3 regions of the Mesorhizobium sp. WSM4832 genome follow, and region 2 is predicted to be linked to each of the others. Evidence: predicted binding sites of a transcription regulator. Region 2 holds the regulator's gene; each other region holds the start of a gene.
What was found. Region 2 encodes HrcA, which represses chaperone genes, less so after heat shock. Its sites were predicted from a motif close to GTTAGCACTCNCNNNNNGNGAGTGCTAAC; they were not measured.
Positions count from the first base shown of each region.

Region 1: a site for HrcA is predicted at 4,285-4,313, ahead of groES (co-chaperone GroES). Genes of this name have one in related genera too.
Region 3: a site for HrcA is predicted at 1,962-1,990, ahead of groES (co-chaperone GroES). Genes of this name have one in related genera too.

Region 1 is NZ_JBVVQH010000015.1:1,021-7,820, reverse strand. Features, by position in the region: gene AC0L2L_RS20745 (alpha/beta fold hydrolase) at 86-1,066, opposite strand; gene AC0L2L_RS20740 (hypothetical protein) at 1,147-1,395, opposite strand; gene AC0L2L_RS20735 (hypothetical protein) at 1,476-1,793, opposite strand; gene AC0L2L_RS20730 (LysE family translocator) at 2,322-2,930, opposite strand; gene AC0L2L_RS20725 (hypothetical protein) at 3,254-3,478, opposite strand; gene AC0L2L_RS20720 (usg protein) at 3,501-3,779, opposite strand; gene AC0L2L_RS20715 (hypothetical protein) at 3,787-4,134, opposite strand; gene groES (co-chaperone GroES) at 4,460-4,774, shown strand; gene groL (chaperonin GroEL) at 4,831-6,459, shown strand.
Region 2 is NZ_JBVVQH010000006.1:290,097-296,896, reverse strand. Features, by position in the region: gene AC0L2L_RS11660 (PQQ-dependent sugar dehydrogenase) at 237-1,577, opposite strand; gene AC0L2L_RS11655 (hypothetical protein) at 1,700-1,897, opposite strand; gene hrcA (heat-inducible transcriptional repressor HrcA) at 1,920-3,002, opposite strand; gene rph (ribonuclease PH) at 3,198-3,914, shown strand; gene AC0L2L_RS11640 (VOC family protein) at 4,100-4,510, shown strand; gene rdgB (RdgB/HAM1 family non-canonical purine NTP pyrophosphatase) at 4,510-5,172, shown strand; gene hemW (radical SAM family heme chaperone HemW) at 5,169-6,341, shown strand; gene AC0L2L_RS11625 (hypothetical protein) at 6,437-6,757, shown strand; partial or broken gene AC0L2L_RS11620 (arsenate reductase/protein-tyrosine-phosphatase family protein) at 6,794-6,800, shown strand, end outside.
Region 3 is NZ_JBVVQH010000014.1:95,857-102,656, reverse strand. Features, by position in the region: gene AC0L2L_RS20215 (coiled-coil domain-containing protein) at 1-1,270, opposite strand, end outside; gene AC0L2L_RS20210 (hypothetical protein) at 1,332-1,808, opposite strand; gene groES (co-chaperone GroES) at 2,136-2,450, shown strand; gene groL (chaperonin GroEL) at 2,511-4,142, shown strand; gene AC0L2L_RS20195 (hypothetical protein) at 4,207-4,428, shown strand; gene AC0L2L_RS20190 (hypothetical protein) at 4,554-4,919, shown strand; gene htpG (molecular chaperone HtpG) at 5,138-6,800, shown strand, end outside.

The sequences.
Region 1 (6,800 bases), on a different contig from region 2:
GCAGCAGGGCCTGTTTCCGACATCGTTTGGCTAATCTTCGGTTGGCGATCGATCATCTGCGCGCCAGTCTCCAGCCGAGGTGGAGTTAGCATTGGTTCCGACTCGATTCCGGCCTCTCATTGGCGCTGGCAAAGGCGGCAACCTTGTCGATCATGGCGAGAACCGCCGGCGGCTTGCTTTGATGTACCATGTGTCCGGAATCCAAGACGATATCCAGCAGCGAGTGGCTTATCTCGGCTTGCAGCCGCAGCGCCTCGGCCTTGGCGTCGAACAGTTGATCGCCAGCACCGGCAATTATCCCGACAGGGACGGCGATGTCGGCGTATCGACGATTTGGGAATAGTGCCGACACCAGCATCAGGAAAGATTCCGCAGAGATGGACCGCAGCTGCGAGGGGCGGCTCGCCAACTCTCTTGTCATTGCCGCGAAAGGCGCCGCTATCGTTGCCGGATAGAAAATCTTCTTCATCGCCCAGCGCCAGTTCAGCCTGACCAGCGAAGGCAGCACGGTGTGGCGCAACACCGTCCCGATCAGCGGAAGCGCTGGCAGCGCGGAGATGGCAAGAGCCAGCTGTGGCGGTGGGTAATGATAACCAGCGACGACAACAATACCGGTGACGAAGCGGGAATATCGACGCGCCATCTCGAGCGCCACGGCGGCCCCCCAGGAATGGCCGACAACGACGTAGCGCTCGATGCCAAGCTTCGCGGCCGCGGCCTGGATGAGATCGGCCTGGGCGCTGGCGGTCCAAGGTCTGCCTGCCGGGCGTGGGCTCATGCCGAACCCGGGTCTGTCGAAGGCAAGTACGCGATATTTGGCAGCGGCTTTGTCGAAGATGCCGCTTGTCGTGAAGTCTTCCGCCGAAGCGCCATTGCCATGCAACAGCAGCAGCGTTTGCCCATGGCCTGCCTCCAAGAAATGCAGCTTCGTTCTGCGGAGGTGGATGAAGCGCCCGAGCGGGCGTCCAGCCAATGCCCGTCTCGCAAGCAGGTTGTTGTACAGGGCCAAGCCAACCGTTGCCGCCGCAAGCAACAGGACGGCTTTCTGTTTGGGCTTTGCGGTCACGATTGCAAGGATTCGAGGGCGGGGAGGCCACCAGCAGGGCTTAACGATCCTCGGGGGCGCGGCGTCACTGATGGGCCGGTTCAGGCCGATCCTTTCTGGGGCAGTTCGGTCTCTTCCTCGACCTGATTGCGTAGCGCCTGGCGTCCAGATTTCGCGTTCTCGGTGTCAGCCGGCTGCTTTTGTCGATCGAGTTCATGATCCACCGTCTTGCGAGATCCCTCCACGGGATCTTCTTGCGGCAAACGTTCGTCCGTCGCCGTTTGCCGGACGGGCTGACTGCTGCTAGATCCCGATCTGGCAGGGTTCGCTTTCTCATTAGACTTCGTCATCGATACGTTCTCTGTTTCGACCGATTATCTGTCCGCCAAACCTTTGGCATCGGTGTTTGTTCCGGCATGCACGCAGATCATTACTGCGGGCCCTCGGCATCCTCCGAAGTCTCATGTCCAGGCTCGGCTGCTTCCAGTGCATCGATGACTGGTGCCAGTGAATTCTCCTCGCCGAGATCCGCCTCCTCGTTTCCGTCGCCGGTTCTATCGAGGGCGCGCTGGATGGCGTCGTCAATGTTGCCGAGCTCCTGCTCCCGCACTTCGCGCCCGTAGCCGGCGGCATCGGCATCCTGCTCGAACTGCTGGGCCAGCATCGGAACGCTGACCTCGGTGTCGGCCGGCAAGTTGCCGACATTCTCTTCCAGCCAGCTGCGCAGGAATTCTTTCGTCGCATTCATGGAGCACCTCCTCGCAGCAAGTTAACCGGGCCATGGCGCCGAGGTTCCGATGTGACTACAGGAGTTGAAGCGCGCCTCGGGATGCCGCCGTTCGGTCAGCGGCCAGCCATCCCCATTCACCTGTTGGAATGAGAATTAATGCTACCATCAATATCTTGGGCAGCAGCGTGCCGGCCGCTCCCCGATGCGTTTCGGTGGCTAGACGCGAGGCCAAAAAACATTTTCGAAGATCACGGGCGTGATCCGTTTCTTCTGCGCCGAATGCGGAACATCGATCGGCTTCCACGATGAAAGTTTGCCAAACGAATTCTACATCTCGATCGGCTTCATGGATGCTTCGGAGAAATTCCCCTCAGGCTCGGGCCTATTGGGAGATCCGCCTGCCCTTCATTGTTATGAATGACTGCCTGCCTCGACTCGATGGGTACATTCGGGTGCGGGACCCCGCTCTAATGAAATTTAGGTTTAGGGAGCGGCACTGCTCAGCCGCGCGAACGCGACATCACGCTGATTGATCTTTGGATGCTTCTAGCGGGTTGCGCCGCCGCCGACCATCATTCTCAGCCCAAGCCCCACGATGAAGACGCCGGCGATCCGCTGCTGCCAAAGCCTTGCTCTGGGCCTTGCCATAATCCAGGTCCCGACGCTCCCAGAGGCCAAGGCATAGGCGCTCAACACCAGTACGCCAGTTGCCTTCTGAGTTGTTCCGAGCATCAAAAGCTGCAGCGCTACCGAGCTCCCGTGCGGGTCGACGAACTGCGGGAGGAAAGCGACCATGAAGGCGATCGGCCATGGATTGATCAGATTGGCGATCATGCCGTCGATTGCCGCAGCAAGTGGTCTGATGGGACGTTTGTTTTGCTCGACGGAAGCGTCGCTCGCCGAGAAGATCAGCCGTGCGCCCATCCAGACAAGATAGGCCGCTCCCATCCATTTAAGCGCAGCGAATGCAATCGGCGACGCTTTTATGAGGGTTGTAACGCCGAGCGCGATAAGAGGCAGTTGCACCATACCCGCTCCAACGGTCATACCCAGCACCGTGAGCAGAGCGACCGAGCTGCCTTGCCCGATGCCGCGCGCCATTACGAGCATGCTATCTGGCCCGGGCGGCATCTGCATCAGGATGACCGTTCCCACGAACGCTATCCAGTGAACGGGATCGATGACGTATACCTCCCCTGGCCGACACCCACTGATTGGAATTTAGCGCACCGCCTGCAGCGATCAACGAGTCGACCTAACTGGCACGCCAACGTCGCAGAAGTCGTCATTCGCAACTGTCTGATATGCTGGCCATACCAAGAGTTTGATCACCGCCTCACAAGCCTCTTCGGAGGCGCTACAGACGGCGTCTTGGATCATAGCATTGAGCGGGGCAAACCCTCCGTCGTGTCATCACAATTACGACTTGAGGTCCCCTGAAAACCGAGCGAACAGAGCGTGCATACTGATCAGAACGCTTAAGGTGTCTCCTGTTTCGGAAGAAAACGGATAGCTGCAGCACGCCCGGCGCACGATGTGTCGGGTGACTGTGCAAGGTTGGCGATGAAGTCTTCGGCGATTTTGGAGCTGCACGGACTGAACGCCTTGACGTTGTGACCGATAGGCCCGAAGCCGCCTGAAAACTCACCCTCTTCTTTTGCATGCACGCGGGCAAATGATGAATTGAAGGCGGCCGCAAACACGACCGCCTTGGGGACCCGATTTTCAATGGATCGCTATGATCCCGTCGACGGCCCGCCATTCCGAAGGCCTGATGAGCCGATGATGGGCGACACGCACCGAGTGCAAGGCGCCCGCCAGCTCGCGCTCCCAAAAAACCAGGAAATCCCTCAGCTCCGGAAAACCCGGAGCAAGGTCGTAGTCCTGCCAGACATAGAGTTGAAGCAGACTGGGATGGTCGGGCAGATGGTAATGGATCTCGGCGGTGGTCAGGCCATAGCCATCCATCTGCAAGCGGAATTCCCTGCTAATTGCGGTCGCCATCTCTGCCTCACGCGCTCAGCCGGTCGACCATCTGCCGATGGCCGTGATCGGCGCGGCCGGCAGGCGGCGGGGCAGCAGCATCGAGCCGGCGCAGCGCGTCTATGATCTCGTCGAAGGATACCGGCCGTCCAGCGCCGGGCGGCTGGCGCAGCGCCGGCACCGATTCCACGGCGCAGGCGTCTGATGCCCAGAACGAAAGGATCGCCCGCTTTTCGCATGTGTCGAGCGAGCCGTCCTCCAGCACATCCTTCGGGTGCTGAAAATGGCTGGCCGGTGACAGCAGCCGGTCGAGCGAAAGGTCTGATATTTCGGGAGCTAGGGAAGGAATGATCGGCGAAAGCATCTGTCGGTCCATTTCTGTCCTCCGTCTCTAAAAACTCCTGTTTCGGGTTCCAATTCCTCAGCGGTCCCGGCGCTGCCGGGTACCGGTAATCTTGTTTAGCTCAATCGCGAATTCAAGCCCCTTCTTATCGGAGCGATCCAATTTACCGCATGTTTTCAGTGCGCTAGCACTCAATGACCGAGAGTGCTAAAAATTTTGCCACACCCTCTTGAAAGTAGAAGAAGACAAAATTAGCTCGACATGCGCGCGATGCCGAAAGGGTCGCGCGAGCCCCGCTCCGGTCTGCCGGTCCGGAGCGGAGGACCCTCACAATCTGTTTGTCCAGAAGGAGAACGATATGACGTTCCGTCCATTGCATGATCGCGTGCTCGTCCGCCGTATCGAAGCCGAAGAGAAGACGGCTGGCGGCATCATCATCCCCGATACAGCCAAGGAAAAACCACAGGAAGGCGAAGTCATTGCGATCGGTCCTGGCGCCCGCGACGAGAGCGGCAAGCTCGTGCCCCTCGACGTGAAGGCCGGCGATCGGATCCTGTTCGGCAAGTGGTCCGGCACCGAGATCAAGCTTAATGGCGAGGATCTGCTCATCATGAAGGAAAGCGACGTGATGGGCGTGATCGAGCAAACTGCAACGCTGAAGAAAGCCGCCTGACCAGGACCAATCAACCCAATTCAGTCAATGAAAGCTGCCTAAGAAGGAGTGATCCAATGGCTGCCAAGGAAGTGAGATTCCATTCCGACGCCCGTGAGCGCATGCTGCGCGGCGTCAACATCCTCGCCGACGCGGTGAAGGTGACGCTTGGCCCCAAGGGCCGCAACGTCGTCATCGACAAGTCGTTCGGCGCCCCGCGCATCACCAAGGACGGCGTCACCGTCGCCAAGGAAATCGAGCTTGAGGACAAGTTCGAGAACATGGGCGCGCAGATGGTCCGCGAGGTCGCCTCGAAGACCAACGACCTGGCCGGCGATGGCACGACCACCGCGACCGTGCTTGCGCAGGCGATCGTTCGCGAGGGCGCGAAGGCGGTTGCGTCGGGCATGAATCCGATGGATTTGAAGCGCGGCATCGACAAGGCGGTGGATGCCGTCGTCGCCGAACTCAAGTCCAACGCCCGCAAGATCACTAAAAACGATGAAATCGCCCAGGTCGGCACCATTTCGGCCAATGGTGATGCCGAGATCGGCCGCTTCCTGGCCGACGCCATGGAAAAGGTCGGCAACGAGGGCGTCATCACCGTCGAGGAGGCCAAGACCGCCGAGACCGAGCTGGAAGTCGTCGAAGGCATGCAGTTCGACCGTGGCTATCTCTCGCCCTATTTCGTCACCAACCAGGACAAGATGCGCGTCGAGCTCGACGAGCCCTATGTGCTGATCCACGAGAAGAAGCTCGGCAATCTGCAGGCGCTGCTCCCCGTGCTCGAGGCCGTCGTGCAGTCCGGCAAGCCGCTGCTGATCATCGCCGAGGATGTCGAGGGCGAGGCTCTGGCCACGCTAGTCGTCAACAAGCTGCGCGGCGGCCTAAAGGTCGCTGCCGTCAAGGCTCCAGGCTTCGGCGACCGCCGCAAGGCGATGCTGGAGGATATCGCCATCCTCACCGGCGGCACGGCCATCAGCGAGGATCTCGGCATCAAACTGGAGAATGTCACGCTGGAGATGCTCGGCCGCGCCAAGAAAGTGGCGATCGAGAAAGAGAACACCACCATCGTCGACGGCGCCGGCAAGAAGGAGGAGATCCATGGCCGCATCACGCAGATCAAGGCCCAGATCGAGGAGACCACCTCGGACTACGACCGCGAGAAGTTGCAGGAGCGCCTGGCCAAGCTCGCCGGCGGCGTCGCGGTGATCCGCGTCGGCGGTGCGACGGAAGTCGAGGTCAAGGAGAAGAAGGACCGCGTCGATGATGCTCTGCACGCCACGCGCGCCGCGGTCGAGGAAGGCATCCTGCCCGGCGGCGGCGTTGCCCTGCTCAGGGCCGCACGCGCGCTTGACGCGGTCGCAGTCGACAACCCCGACCAGCGATACGGCGTCGATATCGTGCGGCGCGCGATCGAGGCGCCGGCCCGCCAGATCGCCGAAAACAGCGGGGCGGAGGGCTCGATCATCGTCGGCAAGCTGCGCGAGAAGACCGACTTCGCCTATGGCTGGAACGCCCAGACCGGCGATTATGGCGATCTCTACAGCCAGGGCGTGATCGACCCGGCCAAGGTCGTGCGCACTGCGCTGCAGGACGCCGCTTCCGTCGCCGGCCTACTCGTCACCACCGAAGCGATGGTGGCCGAGAAGCCGAAGAAAGAAGCCGGCCCGGCGATGCCAGCCGGCGCCGGCATGGACTTTTAAGACGCTGACGAAAAGCCCGCTCCTTACTAGGGAGCGGGCGCTTCACCAGGAGCAATGGGAGGCCTGCATGAACGTAATGAATGGCAACGGATCGATTCCGGCGCCGACACATTCGGCGAGCGAATTCCTCGCCTATGAAGCCGAATGCCGAAGCGCGTTGAAGCCGCTGCTGACCGGCTTGCTTGACACGGCCGAATCGGCCGGATGGAACCGGCGGACCGTCGCCTCGACACTGATGTTCCTTGCAGCACAGCAGATTTCCGCGGAAACGTCGGCGCCAGCTGACCGAATCGGACCTCACCTCCGCTGGCGGGGTCCATTCGATTGCACCGAGACAGTCT
Region 2 (6,800 bases):
TTGGCCGGTCGCGACGACGACCCAGGATTGGCCGAAACGGCCCAACCTCGTCATTCTATGGCGGAGCAAGGAGCGAAGCGACGCGCGCAGACCATAGAATCCATGCCGTGACGTCAAGGCGTTGCAACTGTGCAGAATTCTGCTCCGCTGCGCCCTCGATCAGGTCACGGAATGGATCCTCGGGTCTGCGCTCCGCTTCGCGTCGCTCCGCCCGTGGATGACGAGGTCACGAACAGCTACCCACCGTGCGTAATGCGCCAGACGGTGCCGTTGCCGTCCTCGGTGAGGATCAGCGCGCCATCCCTGGCCACCGCCACCCCGACCGGCCGGCCCCAGACTGCGTCGTCGGCAATGACGAAGCCGGTGGCGAAATCCTCATATTCGCCTGTCGGCTTGCCGTCCTTGAACTTCAGCCGCACCACCTTGTAGCCGGTGCGCATATCGCGGTTCCAGGAGCCGTGGAGGGTGACGAAGGCGTCGCCCTTGTAGTCAGCAGGGAAATTGGCGCCGTCGTAGAAGGCGATGTTGAGCGGCGCCGAATGGGCCTGCATCAGCACGTCGGGCATCGTGACCTTGCCGGCGAGATCGGGCCGCGCGCGCTTGTGGCGCGGGTCCTCATTGTCGCCGATATAATACCAGGGCCAGCCGTAGAAGGCGCCTTCCTTCACCGCGGTGGCGTATTCGAAGGGGGTGTTGTCGCCAAGCTCGTCGCGCTCGTTGACGACGCACCAGAGCGCGCCGGTCGCAGGCTGCACGGTCATGCCGGAGCAGTTGCGCAGGCCGGTGGCGACCATCCTGCGGTTGTTGCCGTCGGGATCGAAGGCGAGCACGTCGGCGCGGCCTTGTTCCGCGCCCCAGGCCTCGCCCAGCGGCTGCGACTTCGCCCACTCCTCCACACCGCCTTTCGGCCTGGCGCCCATATCCTCGGCGATGTTGGAGCCGGAGCCGACCGACAGATAGAGCGTCTTGCCGTCGGGCGAGAAGGCGATGTCGCGCGTCCAGTGGTGGCTGGCGGGGACTTTGGCCACGATTGTTTCCGGCTTGCCGGACGCTTCCAGGTCGCCGTCGCGATACGGGAAGCGGACGACGCTGTTGCTGTTGGCGACATAGACCCATTGCGGCTTGTTGCCCGGCGGATAGAAGGCGATGCCGTAAGGCCGGGTCAGGCCCTTGGCGAAGATCGACGTCTCGGCGGGCTTCGCGCTGCCTTCGGCAAGGCGGTAGACGCGGACCTGGCTCGCCAGGCTGTCGGCGACGAAGAGGTCGCCGTTCGGCGCCACGCGCACGACGCGGGGACTGTCGATGCCCGACGCGATCAGCTCGGCGGAGAAGCCGGGCGGCAGGATCGGTTTCGCATCCTCGGGGCGCTCGGCGACGTCGCCGCCGTTCGAAGCGGACTCCGTCACATAGGGTTTCGGCAAATCCTGCGGCTTCAGCAGCCTGCGCACGCCCGGACGGTCGGCCTTCCAGTCGCCGAACGCTTTCTCGCCGCCGAGCAGGGGTTGACCGGCCTGCTGCGCAAAGGCGCCGCCGGCAAGAACCAGCGCGAGGCCCGCAAGGCCGGCGATCCGCATCATGGCTGTTCTCCGTCGTCCGTCAACGCGCCTCAATCGATCGAGCGCTTGCTAACAGCAAATATTGGCCAAGCGATCTAAAAGAGAAGCAAGCGCACGCGGATTTGACGGCGGATCACCGAGGCTCAGGCCTCTTCGATATCCAGATCGTCGTCGAGGCGCTTTTCCAACTCGACGAGGTCTGCCGGCAAGGGCAGGCCCATGGCGCGCAGCTCCCTCAGCTTCTCGCGCAGCTGTTCCTGGATCTCATGATCATCCTCGGGCTGGTTCACCATTTCCTCGAGCAGCAGACTGATCTGGGCCTTCAGCGATTCTAGCGCCATTTTCTTACCCCCTTGAGGAACTCTAGCGGAGCATGCGCGAAATGAGCTGCGCCGTATAGTCGACCATCGGTACGATACGCGCGTAGTTCAGCCGCGTCGGTCCGATGACCCCCAGCGCGCCGATGACGCGGGCATCCTTGTCGCGATAGGGCGCGACGACCAGCGACGAGCCGGACAGCGAAAACAGCTTGTTTTCCGAGCCGATGAAGATGCGCACGCCCGGCCCTTCCTCGGCGAGGTCGAGAAGTTGCAGCAGCCCGTCCTGCGTTTCCAGGTCCTCGAACAGATGGCGCAGCAATTCCAGATCGGCCTGGGCGGTGACGTTTTCCAGCAGGTTGGCGCGGCCGCGCACGATGAGACGCGCCGGCAGGCCGCTTTCGGCGCCCGCCCAGACCGCGAGACCTTTCTCGACCAGGTCCTGCGACAGCGTATCGAGCGCCGCCTTGGTCTCGTCCTTGACGCGCGAGATCTCGATCCGCGCCTCGGCCAGCGTGCGGCCGCGAATATGGGCGTTGAGGAAGTTCGAGGCCTCGTGCAGTTGCGAGACGGTGATGCCGGCGGGCAGGTCGACGACGCGGTTTTCGACATCGCCGTTCTGCGACACCAGCACGGCAAGCGCCTTGGTGGGCTCGAGCTGGATGAATTCGATGTGCTTCAGCGCCACCTCGTTCTTGGAGGCGAGCACGAGGCCGGCGCCGCGCGACATGCCGGACAGCATCTGGCTGGCTTCGGTCAGCATATGCTCCAGCGTCGCGCCCGGACCCGAAGCGCGCACCTGCGCTTCGATGACACGGCGCTCCTCGTCGGACAGGTCGCCCAGCTCCATGAAGGCATCGACGAAGAAGCGCAGGCCCGTCTGGGTCGGCAGCCGCCCGGCGGAAATATGCGGCGCGTAGATGAGGCCGAGATGCTCAAGGTCGCTCATCACGTTGCGGATGGTGGCGGGCGACAGCGACGACGGCAGGATGCGCGACAGGCTGCGCGAGCCGACCGGCTCGCCGTCGCGCAGATAGGAATCGACAATCCGCCGGAAAATATCGCGCGAGCGCATGTCGAGTGACTGAAGTACCGGCGACTGCGACGTCGGATCGACTGGTTTGTTCATTCCGGCGAAAAACCTCCTACCGAAAGATATAGACTTAAGCCATGCTGGCGCAACCCAGTGCCGCGCTTGCGGTCACAGTGCCGCGCTTGCGGTCACCCGGCCGTTTTTTCTTGCGCCGCCCTTTTCCTTTGCGACTTGGGCTGCATGCGTCTACAAGCCGGCCACGATTCCGGAACCGAGAAGAAAGCAGGCCGAATGCGCCCCTCCAAACGCCAAGCCGACGAAATGCGCGCCATCTCCTTCGAGCGTGGCGTCTCCAAGCATGCCGAGGGTTCGTGCCTGGTGAAATTCGGCGATACGCATGTCCTGTGCACGGCGAGCCTGGAGGAAAAGGTGCCGGCCTGGATGCGCAATTCCGGCAAGGGCTGGGTGACGGCCGAATACGGCATGCTGCCGCGCTCGACCGGCGAGCGCATGCGGCGCGAGGCCTCCGCCGGCAAGCAGGGCGGCCGCACGCTGGAGATCCAGCGGCTGATCGGCAGGAGCTTGCGCGCCGTGGTCGACCTGCAGGCGCTGGGCGAACAGCAGATCACCGTCGACTGTGACGTCATCCAGGCCGACGGCGGCACCCGCACCGCCTCGATCACCGGCGGCTGGGTGGCGCTCTACGATTGCCTGCGCTGGATGGAAGCGCGCCAGATGGTCAGCGTCGCCAAGGTGCTGAAGGACCATGTCGCGGCGATCTCCTGCGGCATCCATGACGGCCAGCCGGTCATCGATCTCGACTACCTCGAGGATTCCTCAGCCGGCACCGACGCCAATTTCGTCATGACCGGCAAGGGCGGCATCGTCGAGATCCAGGGCACCGCCGAGGGCGAGCCGTTTTCCGAGGAGCAGTTCGCGGCGCTGATGGGGCTGGCCAAGAAGGGTATTTCGCGGCTGGTGAGCCTGCAGCAGATGGCGGTGGCGTAGGGGTTTCCAATGCCGAGCCTAGGCCCCCCTCTCTGGCCTGCCGGCCATCTCCCCCTCAAGGGGGGAGATTGGGTGTCAAGACGGCTTTCGCCAATCACCAATGTTACAGGAGAGGCGCCGGCGCAGCCGCAGCTAATCTCCCCCCTTGAGGGGGAGATGCCCGGCAGGGCAGAGAGGGGGGCCTCGTGATACCCTCGGCAATCCTCGAATCCGCCCTCTACGTCACTGACTTGCAGGAAGCCGAAGCCTTCTACCGCGATATCCTCGGCCTTACCGTCCTCGGCAAGGTCGAAGGCCGCCACGTCTTCTTCCGCTGCGGCGACGGCGTGCTGCTTCTTTTCAACGCCGAGGCGACGAAAATCCCACCCGCGCCGGACGCCAGGCTGAAGGTGCCGCCGCATGGCACGGCCGGCGAAGGCCATCTCTGCTTTGCCGCAAGCGCCGACGAGATCGCCAAATGGCGCGGGCATCTGGCGGCAAGGAACATTGCCATCGAAAGCGATTTCGAATGGCCTCAAGGCGGACACTCGATCTATATCCGCGACCCGTCGGGCAATTCGATCGAGTTCGCCGAGCCAAGGATCTGGGGTTTCTGATGCATTCGCTCAACGGAAAGAAGATCGTCGTCGCCAGCCACAATCAAGGCAAGCTGCGCGAATTCGCCGACCTGATGGCGCCGTTCGGCTTCGAGGCGAAGTCGGCCAAGGAATACGGCCTGCCGGAGCCGGACGAGACCGGCACCACCTTCGAGGAGAATGCCTATATCAAGGCCTATGCGGCGGCCAAGGCCACCGGCCTGCCGGCGCTGTCGGACGATTCCGGCCTCTGCGTCGACGCGCTCGACGGCGCGCCGGGGGTCTACACCGCCAACTGGGCCGAGAAACCGGACGGCAGCAGGGATTTCGGCATGGCTATGCAGAAGACCGAAACGGCGCTGCAGGAAGCCGGCGCGACCGAGCCGGCGCAGCGCACCGGCCGCTTCGTCGCCGTCATCTGCCTGGCATTTCCGGACGGCGAGGCCGAATATTACCGCGGCGAGGCGGAAGGCACGCTGGTGTGGCCGCCGCGCGGCACGCTCGGCTTCGGCTACGATCCGGTGTTTTTGCCCAATGGCTTCGACAAGACCTTTGGCGAGATGAACGCGGAAGAAAAGCATGGCTGGAAGCCCGGCCAGGCAACCGCGCTTTCGCACCGCGCCCGCGCCTTCCAGAGATTCGCGCAAGCCCGGTTGGATTTGGCGCGATCGGGATCCGCATGAACCCGGTGACCATGCCGCTCGACCGCAGCCCCGGCTTCGGTGTCTATATCCACTGGCCGTTCTGCGCGGCCAAGTGCCCTTATTGCGACTTCAACAGCCACGTCCGCCACCAGCCGGTCGACCAGGAGCGTTTCGCCCGCGCCTTTGAGGCCGAGCTCAAGACCATGCGCGCCCGCACCGGGCCGCGCGAGGTGACCAGCATCTTCCTCGGCGGCGGCACGCCGTCGCTGATGAAGCCGGAAACGGTGGCGACCGTGCTGGAGGCTGTGGCCAGGAACTGGACGGTTCCGGCAGGCATCGAGGTGACGCTGGAAGCCAACCCGTCCTCGGTCGAGGCCGAGCGGTTCCGGGGCTATCGCGCCGCCGGCGTCAACCGCGTCTCGCTCGGCGTGCAGGCGCTGAACGACAAGGATTTGCGCTTCCTCGGCCGGCTGCACAATGTCGAGGAGGCGCTGCACGCCATCGGCCTCGCGCGCCAGATCTTTCCGCGGCTGTCCTTCGACCTGATCTACGCCCGGCCCGGCCAGACGCCGGAGGCGTGGGGAGCGGAACTGGAACAGGCGATCGGTTATGCCGTCGACCATCTTTCGCTCTACCAGCTCACCATCGAGGAGGGCACGCCCTTCCACGCGCTCTACGCGGCGCGCAAGTTCACGCTGCCCGACAACGACCACGCCGCCGACCTTTACGCGCTGACGCAGGAGGTGACGGCAGCGCATGGGCTGCCGGCCTATGAGATTTCCAACCACGCCCAGCCGGGCACCGAGAGCCGGCACAATTTGACCTACTGGCGTTATGGCGAATATGTCGGCGTCGGGCCGGGCGCGCATGGCCGTTTCGTCGAGAATGGCCGCCGCACGGTGACCATCGCGGAGAGGATGCCTGAGACCTGGGCCAATCTGGTCGAGGCCAAAGGGCACGGCATCACCGGCGGCGAGATTTTGACGCGCTCCGAGGAAGCCGATGAATTCCTGCTGATGGGCTTAAGGCTTGCCGAAGGCATCGACCTCCAGCGCTACGAGGCGCTCGCGGGGCGCGGCCTTTCGAGCGCGCGGCTGTCGGTGCTGCAGGAGGAAGGGCTGGTAGCGCCGGTCGGCAATGCCCGCCTGCGCGCCACGACCGCCGGCATGATCGTGCTTGACGCGGTGGTGGCGGATCTGGCGCGGTAGGTAAGCAGCCAACTGATTTGTCAGTCTGTTCGATGATGTTAGATATTTGGCTTGCCTAGCCGAATGCCATTTCCATACATCCAATGGGACCTGCAATGAAGTTCCTGATCCATGAGACGCTGCGGACTTTAAACACGGATGATGTTTTTGAGTTTGGATTGACCGAGATTTCGAAATCCCCTGAGGATCCCGATCTCTATGAAGCAGTGACCGTGTTCACCAGAAACCAAAAATCGAAGAAACATAAAACATCGGGCTTGAGCGAGTTTGACGTGCTACGCAACTTCATGACTTACGTCGGGATTAATTTAAGGGCAATCGCAAAGGACGACTCGATCGAGTTCGACTTGAACGGACTCACTCTGGATCAGTACATACCGCTTACGAAATCAATACGCGAGATTATGGACGAGTAACGCTGGTTTCCCCATCCATAGGAATATCTGTTAGCCTTGAACG
Region 3 (6,800 bases), on a different contig from region 2:
TGCGGGCATTGAGCGCCACAATCTCGGCGCGCAGATCCTCGCATTCCTGTTTCTGGATATCGAGCTGGATCTGGTCGGATGCCTGCTGCATGGAAAGCTGCGAAAGATTCGTGCTGACCGCGGAAAGGCTCTTCTTGTCGATTTCGCTCTCGTTCTTCAGCACGGCCAGCCTTTCCTCGGCGATCTGCCGCTCGATCAACGCGTCGTTCAACTGCGTACTGAGCCTTGTCATCTCGGTCGCGGCCTCGCTCTTGTCATGCGAGGCCTGCTCCAGGCGCGCCTGCAGTTCCTGGATCTCGGAACGCAGACCGCGCAGCTCCGCGTTGCTGCGCGCCAGCTCGGCCGCGCCGTCGCTTTCGGCGATGCTGGCTGCCTCGGTCAATTCCGCAAGCTTGGCCTGGGTTGCCTCCAGCGACTTCTGCAGCCGGGTTTCTTCCTTCTCGTGCCTGCCGAGCTGCGCAAGCAATTCGGCGACATGCGCGGTTTCGCTGGCATGGGTCGCGGCGAACTCGTCCAAATTGTGCCGGGCCTCCTCCTCGCGCTTCAGCGCCTGTTCCAGATCGATCGAAAGACCCACCTGCTTTTCGCGCAGCAGCTTGTTTTCACTGGCGCGCCTGTCGGCCTCGACGGTCTTGGCGGCCAGAGCCTGGGCGACCTCGCCGAACTCCGCCTCGCGCCGGGCGCTTTCATTGCCCATTTCGACAAGTTCGAGCCGCACCGCGGCAAGCGCATCGCGCAGCGACTCCCGGTCCTGAACAAGGCTCGCCTCGCGCTGCTGCCAAACCTCGGCAGCGCCTTCGCGTTCACGCTGCTTCCTGAGGGAATCGAGCAGCTGATCCGAGAGGGTCTTGTGCTCCGCGGTCAGAGCGGCATTCGCCAGCTCCAGCTCGTTGGCGCGCAACACGTCGCGATGCAGGACATTCAGAACTTCGCGCGTCGTCTGATGCGCTGTGGCGATTTCAGCCAGCTTAGCCCCGATTTCCTCAATATGCCCCTGCCCGTCACGGAAGAGGCCGGCCACGGCTTCAAGCGCGGCCAGCCGCGTCTGGGTGTGAGCTGACAGTCGCCAGGCCATTGGTTCAGGCTGGACGGGATCCGGCGGATCCTCGCCGCTTGCCGCCGGTTCCTCGCCGGAGTCGGTATCACCCTGTGAGGCGGTCTGTTCCTCATCAGCAAGACACTCGTCAAATGCCTCGGCGAGATCCGATTGGAACTCCTGAAACTCCTTGTCGACGTCTTCGGCCCGCTTGATCAGAGACTTGAAATTCATAACGGCATACCTCTTACGCTCACACCCGCCGTATTACTTAACGAATGACTAATGTAGCTCTTTACCTTCCGCGCGGGAAGCCTATCCAAAAGGAGGAAGAAATTAAGGTTATCATGGATTTCCAGACGCTTGCGCGAGGTTCCGCCAGCGGCATCTGCGCCAGGCGTAGCAAGTGCTTCTCCTTGACGTGCGATGTCATGCACCCGGGCGACCTAAGATGTGCCGACGATGCCCCCTTGCACTTCGATGGCGCGGCAGCGGCATCGAGCCGGCGTAGCGCATCCATGATCTGGTCGAAAGAGACGGGCTGGTCGCTTCCCGGCGGCTGGCGCAGCGCCGGGACGGATTCAACGGCGCAGGCATCCGAGGCCCAGGACGAGAGGATCACCCGCTTTTCCTGAAGGTCGCGGGTGTCGTCATTCAAGACCTCGTCGGGATGCCTGAAATGCCTTGCCGTCGGCAGCAGCGGGTCCAGAGCAAGGCCGGATGTTTCGGGGTCGAGAGAAGCGGCGATCGGCGAGGGATCCTGTCTGCCCACCTTGGTCCTCCGTCTTCCAAAAAACTCCCTTTGGCGGTTCCGGGTTCAACGCCGTCGCTCGGTAGCGAGGGTTCAAATCATTTTTGTTCTGCCGTTGAAAAATTCAAGTGTAAGGCACAGCCGGCGTTCCAATTAGGCCTATGTTTTCAGGCGACTAGCACTCGGCCGCGGCGAGTGCCAAAAAATTTTCAGCGACCTCTTGAAACCCGAATGGACAAAACCAAATCCACATGCGCGATGCCGAAAGGATCGCGGGCTCCGCTCCGATCCTTCCCGGTTCGGAGCGGAGGAACCTCTCACAATCTGTTTGTCCAGAAGGAGAACGATATGACGTTCCGTCCATTGCACGACCGTCTGCTCGTCCGCCGCACCGAGGCCGAGGAGAAGACGGCCGGCGGCATCATCATTCCCGACACGGCCAAGGAAAAACCACAGGAAGGCGAAGTCATCGCCGTCGGTCCGGGTGCCCGCGACGAGAGCGGCAAGCTCATCCCCCTTGACGTCAAAGTCGGCGACCGGATCTTGTTCGGCAAGTGGTCGGGCACCGAGATCAAGCTCAACGGCGAAGACCTGCTCATCATGAAGGAAAGCGACGTGATGGGTGTGATCGAGCAGACATCCGCGTTGGAAAAGGCGGCCTGAACCCGGCTCGGCCGCAACTCGATCCAGTCAATGAAAGCTGCCTAGTGAAGGAGTGATCCAATGGCTGCCAAGGAAGTGAGATTCCATTCCGACGCCCGCGAGCGCATGCTGCGCGGCGTCAACATCCTCGCCGACGCGGTGAAGGTGACGCTCGGCCCCAAGGGCCGCAACGTCGTCATCGACAAGTCGTTCGGCGCCCCGCGCATCACCAAGGACGGCGTCACCGTCGCCAAGGAGATCGAGCTCGAGGACAAGTTCGAGAACATGGGCGCGCAGATGGTCCGCGAAGTCGCTTCGAAGACCAGCGACATCGCCGGCGACGGCACCACGACCGCGACCCTTCTCGCCCAGACGATCGTCAGGGAGGGAGCGAAGGCGGTTGCCGCCGGCATGAACCCGATGGACCTGAAGCGCGGCATCGACAAAGCCGTCGAGACTATTGTCCAGGAGCTAAAGAACAACGCTCGCAAGGTGACCAGGAATGACGAGATCGCCCAGGTCGGCACCATCTCGGCCAATGGCGACGCCGAAATCGGCCGCTTCCTTGCCGAAGCGATGCAGAAGGTCGGCAACGAGGGCGTCATCACCGTCGAGGAAGCCAAGACCGCCGAGACCGAGCTGGAAGTCGTCGAAGGCATGCAGTTCGACCGCGGCTATCTCAGCCCGTATTTCATCACCAACCAGGACAAGATGCGCGTGGAGCTCGAAGAGCCCTATGTGCTGATCCATGAGAAGAAGCTGTCCAACCTGCAGTCTCTGCTGCCGGTGCTGGAGACCGTGGTGCAGTCCGGCAAGCCGCTGCTGATCATCGCCGAGGATGTCGAGGGCGAGGCGCTGGCGACGCTGGTCGTCAACAAGCTGCGCGGCGGCTTGAAGGTTGCGGCCGTCAAGGCGCCGGGCTTCGGCGACCGCCGCAAGGCCATGCTGGAAGACATCGCAATCCTCACCGGCGGTACCGCTATCAGCGAGGATCTCGGCATCAAACTTGAGAATGTCACGCTGGAGATGCTCGGCCGCGCCAAGAAGGTGGTGATCGAGAAGGAGAACACCACCATCGTCGACGGCGCCGGCAAGAAGGAGGATATCCAGGGTCGCGTCACGCAGATCAAGGCGCAGATCGAGGAGACCACCTCGGACTACGACCGCGAGAAGTTGCAGGAACGTCTGGCCAAGCTCGCCGGCGGCGTCGCCGTGATCCGCGTCGGCGGCTCGACAGAGGTCGAGGTCAAGGAGCGCAAAGACCGCGTCGACGATGCCATGCATGCGACGCGCGCAGCGGTCGAGGAAGGCATTCTTCCGGGCGGCGGCGTGGCGCTTCTCAGGACCGCCAAGGCGCTCGACGCGGTGGCCGTCGACAACCCCGACCAGAGATACGGCGTCGACATCGTGCGGCACGCCATCGAGGCTCCGGCACGCCAGATCGCCGAAAACAGCGGGGCGGAGGGCTCGATCATCGTCGGCAAGCTGCGCGAGAAGACCGACTTCGCCTATGGCTGGAATGCCCAGACCGGCGAATATGGCGATCTTTACAGCCAAGGCGTCATCGACCCCGCCAAGGTGGTGCGCACCGCGCTGCAGGACGCCGCCTCGATCGCCGGCCTGCTCGTCACCACCGAGGCGATGGTGGCGGAGAAGCCGAAGAAGGAAGCTGCACCCGCCATGCCCGCCGGCGGCGCCGGCATGGACTTCTAAGACCCTGACCAGCGGCCCGCTCCCGGCAACGGAGCGGGCGCTCTACGACAGATGGGAGGTTATCATGGATGTGACGAGCGGTACCGGTCCAGTCCCGGCGCCGACACATGCGCCAAGCGAGTTCCTCGCTTATGAGGCGGAGTGCCGCAACGCTTTGCAGCCGATGCTTGCGGGTTTGCTGGACGCGGCCGAAGCCGCCGGTTGGAGCCGCCGTACCGCCGCCTCGACGCTGATGTTCCTGGCGGCGCAGCAGGTCTCGGCAGCGGCGACGCCGGCCAAGGGCTGAACGGGAGGCTGGCCCCGCCTGAGCAGGCTGGGTCATCGAGCCAACTACGCCGCATCGGTGGAACGGCAACTGGTGCGGCGTGCCAAAAGGGGACGACCGTGTTTGCAGGACGTTTGCGTGAATGCATGAGGTTGCTGAGATGGCAAGCCGCCGACCTGGCTGAGGAGCTGGATCATCCCCTAAGCGAGGTGGCGCGCTGGCTTGACGGTCGCGCGCGGGCGCCGCTTGTGGTCGCCGCCTGGCTGGAGGCTCTGGTCAAGGCCCACAAGGCGCTGCCGCCGCCGGGACTGAACCAGCCCAAATCCATGGCGCAGGCTAACTCGATCGAAGCGGTTCAAGCCTCGGCGCCTGAGATCAAGCTTCCGGAGCCGCGCGGCGTCGTCTTGCAGTTGCCCTATCCGTGTCGCCACCCCCTCGCCGAGGGTCTTCGCCGCGGTCCTATGGCGCCGCAATCGAAAGGAGCTTCGGACCATGCGACCCGACCGCTTTGAAGAGCCTGTCACCATTCTCGTCGGCATGGGTTTGCCGGTACGGATCGAGACGTCAAGGCGACCCTGGTTGCCTTCGCCCGCCGCCACGATATTCTCTTCCCGACATGGCTTCGCCGGCACCCGCGGCGCGGGCAGTGCTTCCAGCACATGCAGCAATGGTTGACCGATTAAGAACCCGGCGCGTGCTGGCGCGGCGGACAGAGCGCAGGAATTTTTGAATGACGACGGACACCAAACAGGCTGAAACCAGGACATTCGAGGCGGACGTCTCGCGACTGCTGCACATGATGGTGCATTCGGTCTATTCGGACCGCGATGTGTTCCTGCGCGAGCTGATCTGCAACGCGGCGGATGCCTGCGAGAAGCTGCGCTTCGAGGCGGTGAGCCGGCCCGAGCTTTTGGGCGACGACGCAAAACCGCGCATCACAATCGCCGCCGATCCGGACAACAAGCAGCTTGTCGTAGAGGACAACGGCATCGGCATGAGCCGCGACGAGATGGCGGAGGCGCTGGGAACGATCGCGCGCTCAGGCACGCGCGCCTTCATGGAGCGCGTCGAGGCCGGCAAGGCGGCGGAGGACACGCAGCTCATCGGCCAGTTCGGCGTCGGTTTCTACTCGGCCTTCATGGTCGCCGACCGCGTCGACGTCATCAGCCGCCAGGCCGGCAGCGACGAGGCCTTCCGCTGGTCGTCCGACGGCAAGGGCACCTATGAAATCGCGCCGGCGCCGCTCGCGGCGGCACCCAGGCGCGGCACGCGCGTCGTGCTGCATCTGATGGAAGACGCCTCTTCCTACACCACGCCCTACCGGCTCGAAGGGATGGCGAAGTCGCAGTCGGGTCACGTGCCGGTGCCGATCACGCTCGTCGAGAAGCCTGGCGCGGAGCCGCGCGATGTCGCCGACGGCACGGCGCTGTGGGTGCGGCCGAAAAGCGAGATCAAGCCGGAGGAATATACCGATTTCTACCGCAGCATTGCCGGCCAGTATGACGAGCCGGCCTCGACTATCCATTTCCGCGCCGAGGGCCGACAGGAATACAGCGTGCTTGCCTTCGTGCCTGGATCGCGTCCGTTCGACCTGTTCGACCAGGACCGCAAGGGTGGCATGAAGCTCTATGTGCGGCGCGTCTTCATCACCGACGATGCCGATGTGCTGCCGCGTTATCTGCGCTTCGTGCGCGGCCTGGTCGATTCCGCCGACCTGCCGCTCAACGTCTCGCGCGAGATGATCCAGGAAAGCCCCCTGCTTGCATCGATCCGCAAGGGCGTGACCAACCGCATTCTCGGCGACCTCGTAAAGCTCGCCGACAACGATGCCGAAGCCTACGAAAAAATCTGGGAAAATTTCGGCGTTGTCCTCAAGGAAGGGCTCTATGAGGATTACGAGCGGCGCGAGCAGTTGCTGAAGCTTGCCCGCTTCCGCTCGACGGCTTCGGGCGAAGGCTGGCGCAGTCTTGCCGATTACGTCGCCGCGATGAAGGAAGGCCAGAAAGCGATCTTCTTCATGGCCGGTGACGACCGCGCACGGCTCGAAGCCTCACCGCAGCTTGAAGGTTTTCGCGCGCGCGGCATCGAGGTGCTGCTGCTCACCGATCCGGTCGACAGTTTCTGGACGACGATGGCGCCGGAATTCGACGGCAAGCCGTTCAAGTCGGTGACGCAGGGCGGCGCCGACCTTTCCGATATTCCGCTGCCCGACGATGCCGCGAAGCCCGAGGCCGAGACATCATCCGACATCGCGACATTCCTGGCTTTCGTGAAGACGACGCTTGGCGACGAGGTGTCGGAGGTGAAGGCCTCCGACCGGCTGACCGAAAGCGCCGTCTGCCTTGTCGCGCCGGAGCATGGCCCCGACCGCCAGTTCGAGCGCCTGCTCAACG